DNA from 3 places in the Tersicoccus mangrovi genome. Region 2 is predicted to be linked to each of the others. Evidence: riboswitches for the same ligand, from Rfam matches in the RefSeq annotation. Region 2 holds a riboswitch; each other region holds the start of a gene.
The links. Region 2 has a riboswitch for thiamine pyrophosphate ahead of thiO (glycine oxidase ThiO). Riboswitches for the same ligand answer to the same signal wherever they lie in the genome.
Positions count from the first base shown of each region.

Region 1: it holds a riboswitch for thiamine pyrophosphate, as region 2 does, so the genes downstream of both, thiM (hydroxyethylthiazole kinase) here and thiO (glycine oxidase ThiO) in region 2, are expected to answer to the same signal.
Region 3: it holds a riboswitch for thiamine pyrophosphate, as region 2 does, so the genes downstream of both, V6N00_RS02720 (ECF transporter S component) here and thiO (glycine oxidase ThiO) in region 2, are expected to answer to the same signal.

Region 1 covers NZ_JBAJMW010000002.1:207,694-214,198, forward strand. The annotation lists gene V6N00_RS04795 (DUF427 domain-containing protein) at 1-650, shown strand, start outside; gene V6N00_RS04800 (bifunctional hydroxymethylpyrimidine kinase/phosphomethylpyrimidine kinase) at 634-2,253, opposite strand; gene thiE (thiamine phosphate synthase) at 2,250-2,984, opposite strand; gene thiM (hydroxyethylthiazole kinase) at 2,981-3,922, opposite strand; TPP riboswitch at 3,913-4,005, opposite strand; gene V6N00_RS04815 (Rne/Rng family ribonuclease) at 4,026-6,505, opposite strand, start outside.
Region 2 covers NZ_JBAJMW010000007.1:144,643-151,147, reverse strand. The annotation lists gene V6N00_RS14635 (fatty acid desaturase family protein) at 1-586, opposite strand, end outside; gene V6N00_RS14630 (ChaB family protein) at 797-1,198, shown strand; gene V6N00_RS14625 (M20 family metallopeptidase) at 1,240-2,412, shown strand; gene thiE (thiamine phosphate synthase) at 2,439-3,131, opposite strand; TPP riboswitch at 3,146-3,271, shown strand; gene thiO (glycine oxidase ThiO) at 3,260-4,447, shown strand; gene thiS (sulfur carrier protein ThiS) at 4,482-4,748, shown strand; gene V6N00_RS14605 (thiazole synthase) at 4,825-5,547, shown strand; gene moeB (molybdopterin-synthase adenylyltransferase MoeB) at 5,544-6,505, shown strand, end outside.
Region 3 covers NZ_JBAJMW010000001.1:553,682-560,186, reverse strand. The annotation lists gene V6N00_RS02755 (Na+/H+ antiporter subunit A) at 1-560, shown strand, start outside; gene V6N00_RS02750 (Na(+)/H(+) antiporter subunit C) at 557-1,078, shown strand; gene V6N00_RS02745 (Na+/H+ antiporter subunit D) at 1,075-2,694, shown strand; gene V6N00_RS02740 (Na+/H+ antiporter subunit E) at 2,691-3,254, shown strand; gene V6N00_RS02735 (MrpF/PhaF family protein) at 3,251-3,511, shown strand; gene mnhG (monovalent cation/H(+) antiporter subunit G) at 3,608-4,018, shown strand; gene V6N00_RS02725 (DUF4235 domain-containing protein) at 4,082-4,342, opposite strand; TPP riboswitch at 4,417-4,561, shown strand; gene V6N00_RS02720 (ECF transporter S component) at 4,599-5,219, shown strand; gene V6N00_RS02715 (ABC transporter ATP-binding protein) at 5,270-6,505, shown strand, end outside.

The sequences.
Region 1 (6,505 bases), on a different contig from region 2:
AACCGCGCCGCGTCGTGGGCTTCTACGCGGTGCGGCGGGACGCGATCCATCCCGCGCCCGTCGATCCCGTGCTCGTGACACCGTTGGCCGACCCGCCGCCGTTCCTCACGCCCCACGACGCCTTCGCCCGGCACACGACGCCCGGAACCGCCTGGACGATCCCCACGCCCGGCGGCCCGCTGGTCGGGGCCGGCTTCACCCCGGACGACCCCGACCTCGCGGACTGGGTGCTGCTGGACTGGAAGGCCTTCGACGAATGGCGCGAGGAGGAGCAGACCGTCATCGGGCACCCGCACGACCCCTACCACCGGATCGACAGCCTCACCGGTGGCCGCCACGTCGTCGTCACCGTCGACGGGCAGGTGCTCGCCGACAGCACCCGGCCGGTCGTCCTGGTCGAGACCGGGCTCCCGCCGCGGTACTACCTGCCGCGGGAGGACGTGCGGATGGACCTGCTGACGCCGAACGACACCCACACCGTGTGCGCGTACAAGGGCGTCGCGTCGTACTGGTCGGCCACCGTCGACGGCCGCACGGTCGCGGACGCGGCGTGGACCTACCCGGATCCGCTGCACGACGGCGAGCCGGTGCGCGACCTCGTGTGCTTCTACGACGACCGGGTGGACGTGGCCGTCAGCCTCGCGGGCTGACCGCGTCCGACGTCGGCAGCTCGGCGGCGAAGAAGTCCCGTTCCAGTTCGCACGCCCGCAGGAACGCCGTCGTCATGGCCCGGCGGGTCGCCTCGTCCGCGGTCTGGGCCGCCTCGTCGACGAGGGCCCGGCAGGCCGCGGCCGCGTCCTGGAAGCCGGGGTCGTCGTAGGCCGCGAGCCACGTCCCGTACGGGTGGTCGCCGTTCGACGCCGTCGAGGACTGTTCCGGCGATGCCGCCCGGTGCGCCTCCAGCCCGCGGGACAGGGTCGCGGCGATCTCGGCGTACAGCCAGTAGCACGGCAGCACCGCGGCCACGCCGACCTGCCAGGGCTCGCGGCCGGTGTGGGCGAGGAGGAAGTCGACGTACTGGGAGGTGACCGGGCCGATCTGCAGGTCCTGCCCGTCGTCGTCGCCGAGCCACTGCCGGTGCAGCACGGTCTCCTCGGTCGCGGCAGTGATCGCCCCGCGCGCGAAGAAGGTGCGCACGTGCGCCGGCGCGGACGACGCGGCCAGCGCCGAGAGGGCCCGGCTGTAGGCCTGCAGGTAGGCGGCGTCCTGCGCGAGGTAGGCACGGAACCGCGGCTCCGGCAGGGTGCCGTCGGCGAGCCGGACGATGAACTCGAGCTCGTCGATCTGACGGCGAATGTCGGTGGAGCGCTCCCAGAGCCGGTCGGTGAATCGTCCTGCTTCTGGGGATGCGCCTCCGTCCGAGGCGCCGGCCTCGGCGAGCCACGCGTCGACCGCCGCGTCGAGGTGGTGCCCGTGGTGGACGGGGCCGGTACCGGAGCCGACGTCGAGCCCGTCCGACGCGGCCAGTGCACCGGTCAGCCAGCGCTTGGCGGCGGCGAGCGACGCCGGCCACGCACCGGTGCGCGCGTACAGGGTCGCCATCGCGGACGAGAGGGAGCAGCCCGTGCCGTGCGTGTTCCGGGTGGCGACGCGGGGCGCGGCGATCTCGGCGAGCAGCGCGCCGTCGGGTGCGACGAGCGCGTCGGGGGTCCGCTCCCCCGGCAGGTGGCCGCCCTTGACCAGCACGACGCTGTCCGTGTGGGCGGCGACGCGGCGGCCGGCGGCGAGCGCGCGGTCCCAGCCCTCGACGGGGTCGCCGTCCTCGGCGCTGTCGAGCGGGCCGCCCGGCACGGCAGCTGTTCCGTCGAGGACGGCCAGCTCGGCCAGGTTCGGGGTGAGCAGGTCCGCGTGGGCGACGGCGAGCGCGCGCACGGCGTCCTCGGCGTCCTGGTCCAGCAGGCGGTCGCCGCTGCTGGCGACCATCACCGGGTCGAGGACGACCGGGAACCGACGGCCGGCAGCGCGCTGGTCGGTGAGCCACGCGTGCACGGTGGCGGCGACCTCCGCGGTGCCGAGCATCCCGATCTTGACGGCGTCGATGGCCACGTCGTCGGAGACCGCGTCGAGCTGCTCGCGCAGGAACGCGACAGGCGGGGTGTGGATGCTGCGCACGCCGTGGGTGTTCTGGGCGACGAGGCAGGTGACGGCGGCCATGCCGTAGCCGCCGAGCGCGGCGACGGACTTCAGGTCGGCCTGGATGCCGGCTCCGCCCGTGGGGTCGGTACCAGCGATGCTGAGGATGCGGACGGTCATCGGGATCCTTCCGGGGAGGGGGTGGTATCAGCACTGTTCTCGAGGGCGGTACGCAGGGTCCGGGCCGCCGCCGCGGGGTCCTCGGCGGCGCAGATCGCCGAGACGACGGCGATGCCGGCGGCGCCGGCCGCCCGGAGGGGTGCAGCGTCGGCCACGGTGACGCCACCGATTGCGACGACGGGCAGCCCGGACGTCGAACGGGCCGTCGCGGCGGCGCGGGCGAAGCCGTCGACGCCGAGCGGTTCAGGAGCGTCCGGCTTGGTGGGGGTGGCGTGCACCGCCCCGACGCCGAGGTAGTCGACGGTTCCGGACGGCAGGGCGGCGACGGCGTGGAACTCGTCGGTGGTGGAGGCGCTCAGGCCGAGGATGGCGTCGGGTCCGATGAGCGCGCGCACCGCGGTGGCGGGCAGGTCGTCCTGGCCCACGTGGACGCCGGCGACGACCGCACCGGTGTCGCGGGCGGCGAGGTAGACGTCGACGCGGTCGTTGACGAGCACGGGCACCCGCTCGCCCACCCGTGCGGCGACGGCGGTGACGAGCGCGAGGAAGTCGCGGGCGGAGGCGTCCTTCTCGCGCAGCTGCACGCAGGTGACGCCGCCGTCCACGGCCGCGGTGACGACGTCGAGCACGCTGCGCGAGCCGCTCGGGCCGGCGGACAACGCCGTGTCGGTGACGAGGTAGAGCGTCAGCGCAGTCGGGTCGAAGGGAGCGGGGGTGGCGCCGGGCGTCACCGGGCGCTCCGGCTGGAGCCGGCGGCGTCGCTCCCGGTGCGGACCGCGCTGATGCCGGTGTCGGTGGCGAACTCGTCGGGGCTGATCGCGGCGAGGCGGTCCAGGAGGGCGACGGCGAAGGACCCGGGCCCGGCGCTGATCTCGGTGGCCTGACGGGCGGCGAGCGTGTAGTAGCCGGTGGCCAGCGCGGCGCAGACCGCGGGGCTCTCGTCGGGACCGACGGCGAGGAAGGCCGCCATGACGGCGCCGAGGGCGCAACCGCCACCGGTGACCCTGGTCAGCAGCGCGGCGTCGTGGTGGTTCCGGTAGTGCTCGGGCGCGGCATCAGCTCCAGCATCCGACCCGCCACCGTTCAGGCCGGCACCATCCAGGCCGGCACCGACGATCTCGTCGACCGCGCCGGAGACGGCGACCGCGCCGCGCGTGCGCTCCGCCAGGTCCATCGCCGCGGGCACGGCATCGGTGGTGGCGTCCGTGCTGTCGACGCCGCGGCCGCCGCTGCTCTGCCCCGCCAGCGCGCGCACCTCGGAGGCGTTGCCGCGGATGACGGTGGGGTCGAACTCGAGCAGATCCGCGGCGAGGGCGGTGCGGACGGGCAGGGCGCCGATGGCCACCGGGTCCAGCACCCAGCGTCCGCCGACCGCCCGGCGTGCGGCCGCCGCTTCGCGCATGGCGAGCCGCTGTTCGGGCGTGGGCGTGCCGAGGTTGACGAGCAGCCCGGAGGCGATCCGGGCGAAGGGCCCGGCCTCCCCGCTGATGTCGGTCATCGCCGGGGCCGCGCCGGCCGCGAGCAGCACGTTGGCCGTGAAGTTCGTGACCACGCTGTTGGTCAGGCACTGGATCAGCGGCTGCTCCTGCCGCACCGCGTGCAGCAAGCGGGCGGCCCGCTCGGACAGGTCCGTGGGCAGTCCACGGGAGGACGGATCGACGTCGTTCACGGCGACATCCCTTCGCTAGTGCTAACTAGATCAGGTTCGACGGGTGTTCTCTCAGCCCGGTGCGGGCACCCCGTGTCACTCGTGGCAGCGTATCAGCGCCGCATCACTCGACGCTGCCGGCCTCCTCGGCGCTGGTCCCGGTGCTGGCTGCGCCGTCCTGCTGGTCGCCGCTCCGGCCGGGACGGGCGATGTCCGCGGCCGAGACGCCGACGCCGAGCACGGTGGGCGACGCGGCCGACACCTGACCGGAGGGGCGGGCCGCCGCACCGGAGGAGAAGACGGCCGTCGACGGCTCCGCCGCGGATGCCGCGGTGTCCACGACGGTGATGCTCGACGCGTCGCCGACGCCGCTGCTCGCCGCGCGACGCGAACGCCGCCGCGGACGTGCGGCCGGCGCGGCCGGCGCGCCACTGGGCGTCTCGGCGGGGAACGCCGCGTCCTCGACCGTGGGGGTCGACGGCGCGGGGCTCGCAGGCGCGGCCGGAGCCGCATCGACGGGACGCTCCGCTGCGGGGGTCTCCGACGACGTCGCGGGCGTGCCGGTCTCGACCGTGGTGGTCTCCGCCGTCTCGTCGTCCTCGTTCTCGGGCGCCTCGTCGTCGGCCTCGTCCGCCGCCCGCAGGGCGTTCTGCACGGCCGCCGCCACAGCGTCGTCGGAGCGCTGCCCGCCGACCTGGTCGAACGCCCGGGTGAGGGACTCGAGCGTCAGGTCCCCGCCGGCGCGCTGCGGCTGGTGCCCGTGCGGGACGGTGACCCGCTCGCCGTTGATCGTCAGTTCGATGTCGTCGTCGCCCTGCTCGCCGGACTGGCCGCCGGTGGACCCGGCCTCGGCGCCCTCCGCCGACTTCTTACGGCGCCCGCGACCACGGCGACGGCGTTCGCGCCGGCTCGGCCGTGTCTCGCCCTCGCCGTGCTCGCCCGACCCGTCCTGCGGCCCGGTACCGGACTCGCCGGCCGACTCGGTCGCCGCGTCGGCAGCCAGCGCCGCCGCCTGGTCCGCGTCGGGCTGCTCGTGCGCACGCGCGGTTCCGGCCAGCTGCGCCTCCTCGGCGGTCGGGTGCAGCGCCTTGGCGATGTTGCCCATCGCGGCCCGCGCCTTCGCCGCCCGCTCGGCCGCCTCGGCGTCCGGCTCGGCGGCGGGAGGGGCGGGCTGCTGCTCCGGGGCGGTGTCGGAGGAACGACGGCCGCGCTTCTTCTCGTTCTTCGCCGGCCGCGACTCCTGCCGGGAGCCATTGCTCCCGCCACCGTTGCCGTTGTTGGTGTTCGAGCCGTTGCCGCTGCCGGTGTGCCGGCGGTGCTCGACGGGCTCGCCGTGGGTGATGATGCCGCGGCCGGCGCACGCCTCGCAGGTCTCGGAGAAGACCTCGAGCAGCCCGGTGCCCATCCGCTTGCGGGTCATCTGCACGAGGCCGAGGGAGGTCACCTCCGCCACCTGGTGCTTGGTCCGGTCACGGCCCAGGCACTCGACGAGGCGGCGCAGCACGAGGTCCCGGTTGGCCTCGAGCACCATGTCGATGAAGTCGATGACGATGATGCCGCCGATGTCGCGCAGCCGCAGCTGCCGCACGATCTCCTCGGCCGCCTCGAGGTTGTTCTTGGTGACCGTCTCCTCGAGGTTGCCGCCCGAGCCGGTGAACCGGCCGGTGTTGACGTCGACGACGGTCATCGCCTCGGTGCGGTCGATGACGAGCGAACCGCCCGAGGGCAGGAACACCTTGCGGTCCAGCGCCTTGGCGATCTGCTCGTCGATCCGGGACGCGGTGAAGAGGTCCTCGTCCTTCTCCCACTTCTCCAGCCGGGAGAGCAGGTCCGGGGCGACGTAGGTGACGTAGGCCTCGATGGTGTCCCACGCGTGCTCGCCGGAGACGATGAGCTTGGAGAAGTCCTCGTTGAAGACGTCGCGGACGACCTTGATGGTCAGGTCCGGCTCCGCGTAGAGCATCTGCGGGGCCAGGGTCTTGGGCGCCTCGGCGGTCGCCTGGATGCCCTCCCACTGCGCCCGCAGCCGGTTGATGTCGTTGGTCAGCTCCTCCTCGGAGGCGCCCTCGGCGGCGGTGCGCACGATGACGCCGGCGCCCTCGGGCAGCCGGTCCTTGAGGATCTTCTTCAGGCGCGCGCGCTCGTTGTCCGGCAGCTTCCGGGAGATGCCCGTCATCGAGCCACCGGGCACGTACACCAGGAAGCGGCCGGGCAGCGAGATCTGGCTGGTCAGCCGGGCGCCCTTGTGGCCGATCGGGTCCTTGGTGACCTGCACGAGCACGGAGTCGCCGGACTTCAGCGCGACCTCGATGCGGCGGGGGGTCCCCTCCAGGCCCGGCGCGTTCCAGTTGACCTCACCGGCGTACAGCACGGCGTTGCGGCCGCGCCCGATGTCGACGAAGGCCGCCTCCATCGAGGGCAGCACGTTCTGCACCTTGCCGAGGTAGACGTTGCCGATCAGCGAGTCCTGCTGCGTCTTGGAGACGAAGTGCTCGGCCAGGACGCCGTCCTCGAGGACGCCGATCTGGATGCGCTCCTCGACCTGCCGGACGATCATCTGCCGGTCGACGGACTCGCGACGTGCGAGGAACTCGGCCTCGGTGA
Region 2 (6,505 bases):
AACGGTAGTGGAGGTTGAACCCCTCCAGCGTCAGGAGCGGGAAGAAGAAGTATCCCTGGCGACGGGTAAGTCGCGCCAGCAGACCCCGGCGCTTCGCCGCGTCCTCGGGGAGGAACGAGATGGTGTCCACCTCGATGTCCGGGTCCTTGCCGACCTTGTTGGGATTGGCGTGGTGACGCGTGTGCTTGTTCATCCACCACGCGTAGCTCATACCGACGCCCACCGTGGCGAGGATCCGGCCGAGCCGATCGTTCGCGGGCCCCGAGCCGAGGATCTGGCGGTGGGAGGCCTCGTGGGCGACGAAGGCGATCTGCGTGAAGATGATCCCCAGTCCGGCCGCGATGAGCAGCTGGAACCAGCTCTCTCCGAGCAGGACCGACCCGGTGATCGCGGCGACGAGGGCCAGGCCCAGCACGATGGCGACCGTGAGATAGAACCCGTGGGCTCGCCGCAGGAGATTCTGCGAACGCACGATCTCGGAGACCGCGGTGAAGTGGTTGGGGAGCTTAGACGATTGCTCGGTGGTGCGGGACGTCGGGGACGTGGCACCCTTCCGCCGTTCAGCGGGAAGTGTTCCAGAGGAGATAGGGGTTCCGCTCGTTCTGCTGATCTTCAGGCCCGGAAGGAAACGCGGCCACCCGCCGATCTGCGGTGGTGCGACATGTCGTATCCACATCGCTGCTCATGACACTACCGGGCCGGAGCCGGAAAAGACAGCGCTGTGGCATATCTTGCACCGGGCGCCTGCCACGGACAGGATGGCGTGACCAGGACCTGGTCGCATCAGGAGGATGCCGTGCCCGCTCGTGAGGAGATGCCCTCGACCGTCGCCCGCTCATCGCAGCACGCGCAGGAGGTGTGGGCGGCCGCGCACGACTCCGCGGTCGAGTCGTACGGCGAGGGGGAACGGGCGCACCGGACGGCGTTCGCCGCGCTCAAGCACCAGTATGAGAAGGTCGGGGACCGGTGGGAGAAGAAGGCCGAGTCCGGGCCCTCGGACGAGAAGGCTGCGGGCACCGTCGGCTCGCCCGGGCAGACCGCCGGCGGGGTCGACGCGAACGCGACCAAGGCGCACCTGATGGACGTGGCGAAGCGTCTCGACGTCTCCGGCCGCTCGTCGATGACGAAGGACGAACTCGTCGCGGCCATCCAGAAGGCCAACGACCGGGCCACCGCGAAGGCGCGGGAGAAGGACTGAGAGTCGACGACGGGCCGGGAGCCGGGGAACGGCGTGAGGCGATGAGCGACCTCGTGGCCGCCGCGCGGGACGCGCAGCAGGACATCCTCGTCGACGTCATCGACCTCGTCGGAGTCGAGAGCCACAGCTACGACCGGGCGGCCCTGGACGCGTGCCGGCGGCACGTGCAGACGCTCGCCGTCCGGCTGCTCGGGCCCCCGGACGGTGAGGACGTGCTCGACGGCGGCGAACGCGGGGACACGGTGCTGCTGACCTGGCGTGGCACCGGCGCCGGACGGGTGCTGGTCGTCGGGCACTACGACACCGTGTGGCCCACCGGCACGCTCGCGGACTGGCCGGTGCGCGCGGACGTGCGCGACGGCGTCGAGGTGCTGACCGGTCCCGGGATCTTCGACATGAAGACCGGCCTCGTGCAGAGCCTGTGGGCACTGAAGCTGCTGCGGGACCAGGGCGACGGCGTGGTGGTGCCGACGGTGACGTTCCTCCTCAACGGCGACGAGGAGGTCGGCTCCCTGAGCTCGCGCCCGCACATCGAGGCGGCGGCCCGGCAGGTCGACGCCGCGCTCGTGTTCGAGCCGACGCTCGACGGCGCGGTCAAGACCGGGCGCAAGGGCATCGGCTTGTTCGAGTTCCACGTCACCGGCGTCGAGGCCCACGCGGGGCTGGACCCGACGGCGGGCGCCAGCGCGATCCACGCCCTCGCCGAGGCCATCACCGCGGCGACGAAGGTCGCCGACCTCGACGCCGGCACCTCCGTCAACGTCGGCCTGATCAGCGGGGGCACCGGCACCAACGTCGCCGCGGGCCGGGCGTGGGCGCGCATCGACATCCGCGTCAGCGACGAGGCGGAGAAGGCCCGGGTGGACGCCGCCTTCGACGCCATCACGCCGTCCGACCCACGCGTGCAGCTGCGCGTCGACCACCGGTGGAACCGACCGATGATGGCGCTCGACACCACGATGCGGCCGCTGCTGGACGTCGTCGTCGCGGCCGGTCACGACGTCGGGCTCGACCTGGACCACGTGAGCGTGGGCGGCGGCTCGGACGCGAACTTCATCGCCGGGATCGGGGTGCCGGTGATCTGCGGGCTCGGCGCCGTGGGCGCCGGTCCGCACTCGCGGGACGAGTACATCGTGCCCGGCCGGATCGCCGACTACACCGCGCTCGGCGCCCGCGTGCTGCAACGCCTCGCGGACGGGCTGCCGACGTCCTGACGCGCAACGGGTGGCGGGTCAGCGGGTCACAGCGGCGGGAGCTGCTCGATCAGGCGCCGCGCCGCATCCTCGGGGTCGGACGCCTCGGTGATCGCGCGCACGACGACCACCCGGCGCGCGCCCGCGGCCACGACCCCGCCGATCGTGCGGTGATCGATGCCGCCGATCGCGAACCACGGGGTGGGGACGCCGTCGTTCTGCTCCGTCGCCTCGGCCGCCCGGCGGACCAGGTCCAGGCCGACGGCGGCGCGGCCCGGTTTCGTCGGGGTGGCCCACACCGGGCCGACGCAGAAGTAGTCGACGTCCGGGTTCCGCCGGGCGGAGGTCAGCTGGTTCGGGTCGTGCGTGGACAGCCCGATGCGGCACCCGGCCGGCAGCAGGGTGCGCGCCTGGGCCGGCGTGAGGTCCCGCTGGCCCAGGTGCAGGACGTCGGCTCCGGCGAGGCGGGCGATGTCGGCGCGGTCGTTGACGGCGAACGCCCGGCCGGCCCGCTCGGCCTCCTCGCGGACCACGGCGAGCGCCTCGAGCTCGCCGGCGCCCTCGATGTCCTTGTCCCGCAGCTGGACGACGTCGACGCCTCCGGCGTAGGCGGCCCGGACGAGGTCGCGCAGGTCGCCCTGTTCGCGGCGGGCGTCGACGCACAGGTACAGGCGGGCCGTGGCGAGGGACGGAGCGGGACGGTCGCTGCCGGCGGTCGTCGGTGTCGAGGTGGCGGACATGGTGACTACAGTAGGGGCCAGATCACGGGAGCCACGACGCGAGCCACGCTCGCCTGACGGGTGGCTGAGAGGGTGTCCGACACCGACCGTCCGAACCTGATGCGGGCCATGCCGCCGAAGGGAGAGCCATGTCAGGCGACCAGTCACACGCGACGTCCCGGGAACACCCGGACGAGCACCCGTCCGTCCTCGTGCTCGGCGCGGGCGTCGTCGGCCTCGGCATCGCCTTCACCCTCGCGCGCGCGGGCCACCCGGTCACGGTGGTCGACCCCGCACCGGCGTCCGGAGCGACGCACGCGGCGGCCGGGATGATCGCGCCGGTCGCCGAGCTCGCCCACCAGGAGGAGGCGCTGCTGCCGCTGACGCTCGACTCCGCCCGCCGGTACCACGCCTTCGCCGACGACGTCGCCGCGGTCGGCGGGCGCGACACCGGGTACGCCACGACGCCCACGCTCGTGTGCGGCGTCGACGGCGCCGACCGCGACGCGCTGGCCGCCCTGCACCGCCTGCAGCTGCGGCTCGGCCTGGAGGCCGAACAGCTGACCACGCGCGAGGCCCGGCGGCGCGAGCCGCTGCTCGGCCCGCAGCTCTCGGCGGCGTACCTGCTGCCCCGCGATCACCAGGTCGACCCCCGGCTGCTGAGCCGGGCGCTGCTCGCCGCCCTGACCGCCCTCGGCATCCGCGTCGTCGAGCAGCGGGCGGAGGCCCTGCTGACCGCACCCGAGCCGTCCGGCGTCCGCGTCATCGGGGCGCGCCTCGCGGACGGCTCGACGCTCGAGGCCGCCGAGACGGTCGTCGCGACGGGCGTGGCCGCCGCCGACCTGCCCGTCCCGCTGCCGCTGCGCCCCGTGCACGGGGACATCCTGCGCCTGCAGCCGCCGGCCGGCTTCCCCGCACTGACGCACACGGTCCGCGCGATCGTCCGGGGCATGCCCGTGTACGTGGTGCCCCGGCCCGACGGCACGCTCGTGCTCGGGGCCACCTCACGGGAGGACGGCGGGGCGGGACTGCAGGCCGGTGGAGTGCACGCCCTGCTGCGCGACGGCATCACCCTGCTGCCGGCCCTGGCCGAGGCCACGATCGTCGACGCCGTCGCCCGCGCCCGGCCGGGCACCCCCGACAACGCGCCCCTGCTCGGCCGGCTCCGGAACGCCGACGGCGCACCGACCGCCGGGCTGGTGCTGGCCACCGGCTTCTTCCGGCACGGCGTGCTGCTCGCCCCGGCCGCCGGCGCCGCCGTCCTCGGCCTGCTCGCGGGAGAGCCGCTGCCCGTCGCCGAGCCCTTCAGCCCCGACCGCTTCGCCCTGACATCCTGACCACCGCACCTGACACGCCTCTCCAGGAGATCCCATGAGCCCCGGCCCGACGGCCACCCCCGCCGTCACCGCCATCACCGTCAACGGCGAGCCGACGCCGCACCGGTCCCAGACCTGCCGCGACATCGTCGCCGAGCGCACCGGCCGGGAGGTGTCCGCCTCCGGCACCGCGCTGGACGGCCGGGCGCTCGGGATCGCCGTCGCCGTGGAAGGCGCCGTCGTGCCCCGCAGCACCTGGGCGACGGTCGTGCCCGCGGCAGGCGCGCGCGTCGAGATCCTCACGGCGGTGCAGGGTGGCTGAGCTGGCGACCCAGCCCACCACGAGCACCGACACGCCGCTGGTCATCGACGGCGTGACGCTCACGTCCCGTCTCATCATGGGCACCGGGGGCGCCCCGAGCCTGCACGGGCTGGACGCCGCCCTGCGCGCCTCCGGCACCGAGCTGACCACCGTCGCGATGCGCCGCCACACGGTCGGCCGGGGCGCCGGCCTGTTCGACCTGCTCGCCGGCATGGGCATGCGCGTGCTGCCCAACACCGCCGGCTGCATGACCGCCGCGGAGGCCGTTCTCACCGCGGAACTGGCGCGGGAGGCGCTCGAGACGAACTGGGTCAAGCTCGAGGTCATCAGCGACGAGACGACGCTGCTGCCCGACGTCGTCGAGACGCTCGAGGCGACCGAGCGGCTGGTCGCGAGCGGCTTCCGGGTGTTCGCCTACACGAACGACGACCCGGTCACCGCGAAGCGGCTCGAGGACCTCGGCGTGGCCGCGGTGATGCCGCTCGGGGCCCCCATCGGCACGGGCCTCGGCATCCTCAACCCGCACAACATCGAACTGATCGTCTCCCGCGCGGCCGTCCCCGTGGTACTGGACGCCGGCATCGGCACGGCCTCGGACGCCACGCTCGCCATGGAACTGGGCTGCGACGCCGTCCTGCTCGCCACCGCCGTGACCCGCGCCGAGGACCCGGTGCGCATGGCCACCGCGATGCGCCTCGCCGTCGAGTCCGGGCGGTTGGCCGCCGGCGCCGGCCGGATCCCGCGCCGGCGTCACGGCGCGCTCGCGTCCTCGCCGGTGGACGGGCGGGCGGACCTGTGAGCGTCCCGGCGGGCGCGACGCCGCTGCCGCCCCTCGTCGAGCCGGGCGAGCCCCTGACGCGGGAGGAGACCGCCCGGTACTCCCGTCAGGTCATCCTGCCCGGCATCGGGCTCGACGGGCAGCGGCGGTTGAAGAACGCGCGCGTCCTCGTCGTCGGCGCCGGGGGACTCGGCTCACCCGTCGTGCTCTACCTCGCCGCCGCCGGGGTCGGCACGATCGGCGTGATCGACGATGACGTCGTCGACGTCTCCAACCTCCAGCGGCAGGTCATCCACCGGGTGGACGACGTCGGCCGGCTCAAGGTCGACTCCGCCGCCGAGGCGATCGCCGCCCTGAATCCCCTCGTGACCGTCGTCCGGCACGCCGAGCGGCTCACCGCGGCCACCGCGCTGAACCTGCTGGGCCGGTACGACCTGGTGATCGACGGCACCGACAACTTCGCCACCCGCTACCTCGTCAGCGATGCCGCGGAACTGACCGGCCGGCCCGTCGTGTGGGGCTCGATCCTGCGGTTCGACGGCCAGGTCAGCGTCTTCTGGGGCGCGCACGGGCCCACCTACCGGGACCTCTTTCCCGACCCGCCCGAGCCCGGCTCGGTGCCCGACTGCGCGACGGCCGGGGTGTTCGGCGTGCTCTGTGCGGCGATCGGCTCGATGATGGCGACCGAGGCGATCAAGCTCATCACCGGCACCGGCCTCACGCTGCTCGGCCGCATCCTCGTGTTCGACGCGCTGACCGCGACGTGGCGGGAGCTGAAGGTCGCTCCCGATCCGTCCCGTCCCGCCGTCACCGGGCTCCAGGACGCGCAGGCGGACGCGTGCGCGGCTCCGGACGAGGCGGAGGTTCCCACCATCAGCGCCAGTGAGCTGGCCGCCCTGCTCGCCGAGCGCGACGCCGGGCGGGCGGACGTCGACGTCATCGACGTCCGGGAGGCACCGGAGGCCGCGATCGTCGCGAT
Region 3 (6,505 bases), on a different contig from region 2:
GGGCCGGCGACCCCGCCGGGCTCGCCGCCGTCCGCCGGTTCGCGGACACGGACCGGGATCCCTGGCTCGTGGCCGGGCGCACGCTGGCCCCGGAACGCCGCTCGATCCTCTTCGAGGTGATGACGCGGCTGATCTTCCACACCATGGTGCTGTTCTCCGTCTTCCTGCTGCTCAACGGCCACAACGCGCCCGGCGGCGGCTTCGCCGGTGGCCTCGTGGCCGGCCTCGCCCTCACCGTCCGGTACCTCGCCGGTGGCCGGTTCGAGCTCGCCGAGGCCACCGTCCTGACCGCCGGCCAGCTGCTCGGCGGCGGCCTGACCATCGCCTGCGTGTCCGGGGTGCTGCCCCTCTTCTTCGGCGGGCAGGTGTTCCAGACGGCCATCCTGCAGATGGACTGGATCGTGTTCGGGCACGTCAAGATCGTCACCTCGACCCTCTTCGACATCGGCGTCTACCTCGTCGTGGTGGGCCTCGTGCTCGACGTGCTGCGCAGCCTCGGCGCCGAGGTGGACCGGCGCAGCGAACAGTCGCGGATCCCGGCGGAGGTGGGGCACGGGTGAGCATCAATGTGACCCTCCTGGTCGTCATGGGCGTCCTGTACACGTGCGGCGTGTACCTGCTGCTCGAGCGGTCCCTCACCCGGGTGATGCTCGGGCTGATCCTCATCACCAACGCGACCAACCTGCTGCTGCTGGCCACCGCCGGGGCCGCCGGGATGGCGCCGATCGTCGTCTCCGGCACCGATCCCCACGCCTACACCGACCCGGTGCCGCAGGCCCTGACCCTGACCGCCATCGTCATCAGCTTCGCGGTCACCGCGTTCCTGCTCGGCGTCATCTACCGCTCGTGGACGCTCGCGCGCCAGGACGACGTGCAGGACGACATCGAGGACCGCCGTGTGGCCCACCAGCCCAGCTTCCAGCGGGAGGAGGACGCCGTCATCCCCGACGACACCTCGGAGTTCACCGGGGCGACGGAAACGCCGCTGGAGGACGAGGACGAGCGGCCGGGCCGACCCGGGCACACCGACGCCGCGCGCGCCGCGGGTCACGGGAGTCACCGGGGGGTGGACGCATGACCGGCTTCTCGATCGTCTCCCTCGCGCCGCTCGCCGTCGTGCTGCCCTTTCTCGGGGCGGCCCTGGCCTTCCTGCTGATCCGCCGGCGCCGCGCGCAGGCCCTCATGTCCAACGGCATCCTGGCGGCGACGCTCGTGCTCGAGTGCGTGATCCTGGCCAACACGTGGAACCAGGGGCCGCGGTCGATCGACCTCGGCGGCTGGCCGGCGCCGCATGGCATCGTCATGGTCGTCGACCAGTTCTCCGCCCTGATGCTCGTGGTCTCCAGCGTCGTCAGTCTCGCGGTGCTCGTCTACGCCACCGCGCAGGGCGCCGCGGGTGGTGAGGAGGAGGAGCCGATCTCGGTGTTCCACCCGGCCTTCCTCATCCTCGTGGCCGGGGTGTCCAACGCGTTCCTCGCCGGGGACCTGTTCAACCTCTACGTCGGCTTCGAGATCCTGCTGACCGCCAGCTACGTCCTCATCACCCTCGGCGGTACCTCCCCACGGATCCGGGCCGGCGTGACCTACGTGGTGGTCAGCGTCATCTCCTCGATGCTGTTCCTGATCGCGATCGCTCTGGTCTACGCCGCCACCGGCACCGTCAACCTCGCGGACATCGCCGTCAAGGTCTCCCACCTCGACCCGGGCACCCAGACGCTGCTGCACCTGATGCTGCTCGTCGCCTTCGGCATCAAGGCCGCCGTCTTCCCGCTCTCCTTCTGGCTGCCCGACTCGTACCCGACCGCGCCGGCCCCCGTGACGGCCGTCTTCGCGGGCCTGCTGACCAAGGTCGGCGTCTACGCGATCGTCCGGCTCGAGACCCTGCTCTTCCCCGGGGACGAGCTGAACGCTCTGCTCATGGTCGTCGCCCTGTTCACGCTCGTCGTCGGCATCCTCGGCGCGCTCGCCCAGACCGACATCAAACGTCTGCTCTCCTTCACCCTGGTCAGCCACATCGGCTACATGATCTTCGGGCTCGCGCTCTCCTCCCGCGTCGGCCTCGGAGCCACCGTCTACTACGTCGTCCACCACATCGTCGTGCAGACCGCACTGTTCCTCGTCACCGGGCTGATCGAGCGCCGAGGAGGCACGACGGCGATCGACCGCCTGGGGGGGATGGCGAGGATCGCCCCCGTCCTGGCGGTGCTGTATTTCATCCCCGCGATGAACCTCGGCGGGATCCCGCCGTTCTCCGGGTTCCTGGGCAAGCTCGGCCTGCTGCAGGCCGGCGTGCAGGACGGCAGCCCGCTGGCCCTGACCCTGGTCGTGGCGAGCGTGGCCGTGTCCCTGCTGACCCTGCTGGCTCTGGCCCGCGTCTGGAACCGCGTGTTCTGGCGCAGCCCGAAGGACGCCGAGTATCCGGACCCGGTGCTGCTGGCCACCCGGGCGGACGGGCGGTCCGTGCGCACCAGTGCGATCGTCATGGATGCCCCGAAGGGCCGCTGGGCGGGCGCCGAGTCCACCCGGCTGCTGCCGGCCGGCATGGTGGGCGCGACCGTGGGCATCGTCGCCGTCGGGGTGGCCCTGACCGTCGTCGCCGGACCGTTGTTCGCCCTCGCGGACTCGGCGGCCTCGTCGATGCTGGAGCGGACCCCGTACATCGAGTCCGTGCTCGGCCCGGGGTCGGCGCGATGAGCCGGCAACGCATCTCCCTGCGCACCGAGGCGCCGCTGCTCGTCTGGCTCGTGCTCGTGTGGGGCGCGCTGTGGCAGGACTTCAGCCTCGGCACCCTCGTCTTCGGCGCCGTGCTCGCCCTCACCGTCGTCCACACGTTCTACCTGCCGCCGGTGCAACTGGGTGGCCGGTTGAACCTCGTCCAGTTCGCGATCGCGGTGGTCGAGTTCCTGCGGGAACTGACGATCGCGAGCTTCCACGTGTTCGCCCTGGCGGTGTTCCGGGGCCGGTCCATCCGCAGCTCGGTGATCGCCGTGCCGCTGCGCACCCACTCCGACCTCATCCTCACCGCGACGGCGAGCGTGACGGGCCTCGTGCCCGGCTCCGTCGTGGTCGAGGTGGACCGGGCCGGCTCGACCCTGTACCTGCACTGCCTCGACGTGACCACGCCCGAGGGCGCGGACCGGGTCCGGGCCACCGTCCGGGCCACCGAGGCACGACTGATCCGGATGATGGGCTCACGCGAGGAGGTCGCGCGGCTGGCGGCCTCCGAGCGCGGCCGGATCGGGGGCACCGCATGATGCTCGTCGCCGTCGTCATCAGCGCCGTCATGCTGGTGGTCGCCGCCGCGGGGGCCATCTACCGGCTCGGCCGCGGGCCGTCGCTGCTCGACCGGGTGCTCGCCGCGGACGTCCTGCTCGTCATCATCGTCTCGGCCGTGGCCGTCGACGCGGTGTACCGCCACAGCATCGACTCGGTGCCCCTCATCGCGACCATCACGATCGTCGGCTTCATCGGCTCCGTCGCCGTCGCCCGGTTCGTGGCGACGAGGCGGTGACGCGGTGAGAATCTCGTGCACGACGTCGCGACCAGCCGCAGGAGCACCACGAGGAGCACCACGCCGACCGGGCCGGACGAGTGAGGAGGGACGACGATGAACGGGATCCTCGAAGGCGTCGCCGCCGTGCTCATGGTCGTCGGCGCCTCGATGTCGCTGGCCGCCGCCATCGGCCTCTTCACGTTCCCGGACCTGCTGACCCGGATGCACGCGGCCACCAAGCCCCAGGTGTTCGGGCTGCTGCTCCTCCTGCTGGCCGTCGCGCTGGCGCTGCGCGCGTGGGCCCTCGTCCCCCTGCTGGTCCTGATGTGGATCTTCCAGCTGCTGACCATCCCGGTCGGCGGCCACATGGTGGCCCGCGCCGGCTACCGGACACGCCACCTGGACCGGGACTCCGTCGTCATCGACGAACTGCGCGACGTCGTGCAGGGCCCGGGGGCCGGCACCGCAACCGGCCCCGGCAACGACGAAGGCGGATCGACCGCAGTCGACCCGCCTTCCCGCTAGGCGGCACCGGAAGCCCGGCTCGCGCCGGCTCAGACCTCGCGCCGGCTCACACCTCGTGCCGGCTCAGACCTCGCGCGGGTCCCGCATCGAGCGGGCGGCACGCTGGGTCGACTTGGCCACGCCGAACTTGATCGCGGTGCTCACGACCGTGGTCAGCACGGCCCAGATGAGGATCTCCTTGACCGTGTCGTCGTCGTTGTCGCCCGGCTTCGTGGGCGGCTCCTTGCCGACGACCTTCTGCCAGCCGGCGGTGAGCAGCTTGTTCGCGACCATGACGGCGCCGATCGACAGACCGGTCCCCGCAAGTTTGACGACGGTATCCATCGCGTGTTCTCCCTCTGCATCGATGTCCCTGGGGTTCGTCATCAGCCTACTGCGTGGCGACGCGTAGAATGATGCGACAACGACAGGGGAGCGCCTCCTGCTCGTCGGCCGGGTCTGAACACCCGGGCGGCGGTCGGCCGGCGCTGAGAGTGCGGACCGCCGCAGACCCTCGAACCTGCTCCGGTTAGCACCGGCGAAGGGAGTCGAGTTTCTCGAAGCCGTGGGCTTCCCCCTCCTGACCTCCAGGAGGACACACATGAGCACGTCACGCGGTTTCGCTCCCGCAGCCCCCGCCACCGCCCAGCGCGGATGGCGCGTCATCGACATCATCGTCGCCTCCGTCGTCGCCGTCGCGTGCGGCGTCGTCTTCTGGGCGTGGAGCCAGGGCTACGCGGCGGTCGCCGTCGCCACGGCCCCGTTCCCGTTCCTGGGCGGCCTGTACGGCGGAGGCTGGCTGATCGCCGGCGTCATCGGCGGCCTCATCATCCGCAAGCCCGGCGCGGCCCTGTACTGCGAATTGATCGGCGCCTGCGTGGAGGGCGTCCTCGGCACCCACTTCGGCCTGACCGTGATCCTCTCGGGCCTCATCCAGGGCCTGGGTGCCGAGGCGGTCTTCGCGCTGTTCCGGTACCGCCGGTTCGGCGTCGGGGTCGCCATGCTCGCCGGTCTCGTCTCGGGCCTGGTGATGGGCATCAGCGAGGACGTCCTCTACAACGTCGAGTGGGCCGCCGGCTGGCAGGTGGTCTACGCCGTGCTGGCGGGGGTCTCCGGCCTCGTGATCGCCGGCCTGGTGAGCTGGCTGATCGTGCGGGCGCTCGCCGGCACCGGCGTGCTGAGCGGGCTCGCCTCCGGTCGCGCCGCCCGGGCACGGGTCTGACCACGGTGCCGGGCCGCCCGAGAGTGGGGTCCGCGCCGCGGCCGGCCGCCGTGGACGCCCGCGGCTGGGGATGGCGCCACGGCGGGCGGCGTGCCGCCGCCGTCGACGGTCTCGACCTGCACATCGAACCGGGGGAGCGTGTGCTTCTGCTCGGGCCGTCCGGGGCGGGCAAGTCCACGGTGCTGCACGGGCTCGCGGGCCTGCTCGACCCGCAGGACGCCGAGTCGCGCGGCGAGCTGCTGATCGACGGCGTTCCCGCGATGGATGCCCGCGGCCGGGCCGGTCTGCTCCAGCAGGATCCCGAGGCGCAGATCGTGCTCTCCCGGGTGGGCGACGACGTCGCCTTCGGGCCCGAGAACCTCGCCGTCCCCCGGGAGGCGATCTGGCCCCGCGTGCGGGACGCGCTCGACGCCGTCGGGCTCGCCCTGCCGCTGGACCACCCGACGGCGGCCCTCTCGGGCGGTCAGCAGCAGCGGCTCGGCCTGGCGGGGCTGCTCGCCATGGCCCCCGGCCTGCTGCTGCTGGACGAACCCACGGCCAACCTCGACCCGGCCGGGGTGCTGCAGGTGCGCGACGCCGTCGCGGCCGCGCTCGACGCCACCGGATCGACGCTCGTCGTCGTCGAGCACCGCGTCTCGGTGTGGGCGCCGGTCGTGGACCGGGTCGTGGTGCTCGGTTCGGGCGCCGACGGCAGGACCAGCGCGATCGTGCACGACGGTCCGCTCGACCGGATCCTCCACGAGCACGGCGCCGAACTCGCCGCCGCCGGCATCTGGGTGCCCGGCCACGAACCCGACCTTGCCCGCCGGGCTCCCACCGGTGCCTCGGGTGCGGGCGAGGCCCTGCTGACGGCGCACGACCTCGCGGTCAGCCGGCAGGCGACGGCCGTGAAGCCGCGCCGCCGCTCCGGCCGACGCCCCGGCCGTCGCCTCGACCGACACGCGCTGATCGACATCGCCGCTACCGGCATCGACGTGAGCCTGGCCGCCGGACGCGCGCTGAGCGTCACCGGCCCGAACGGGGCCGGCAAGTCCACCCTCGCTCTCACCCTCGCCGGGCTGCTCCCGCCCGCGGACGGGTCCGTCACCGCCTCGTCCGCGCTCGCCGGCTCCGCCGGGGCCGACCCGTATCGCTGGAGCGCCGGCGAGCTCATCGGCCGGATCGGCACGGTCTTCCAGGAGCCCGAGCACCAGTTCGTCACCGGCACGGTGCGCGACGAGCTCGCCTTCGGGCCGCGGCGCGCGTCCGGCACCCCCGCGGACGGGCCGGCGCTCGAAGCGCGGGTC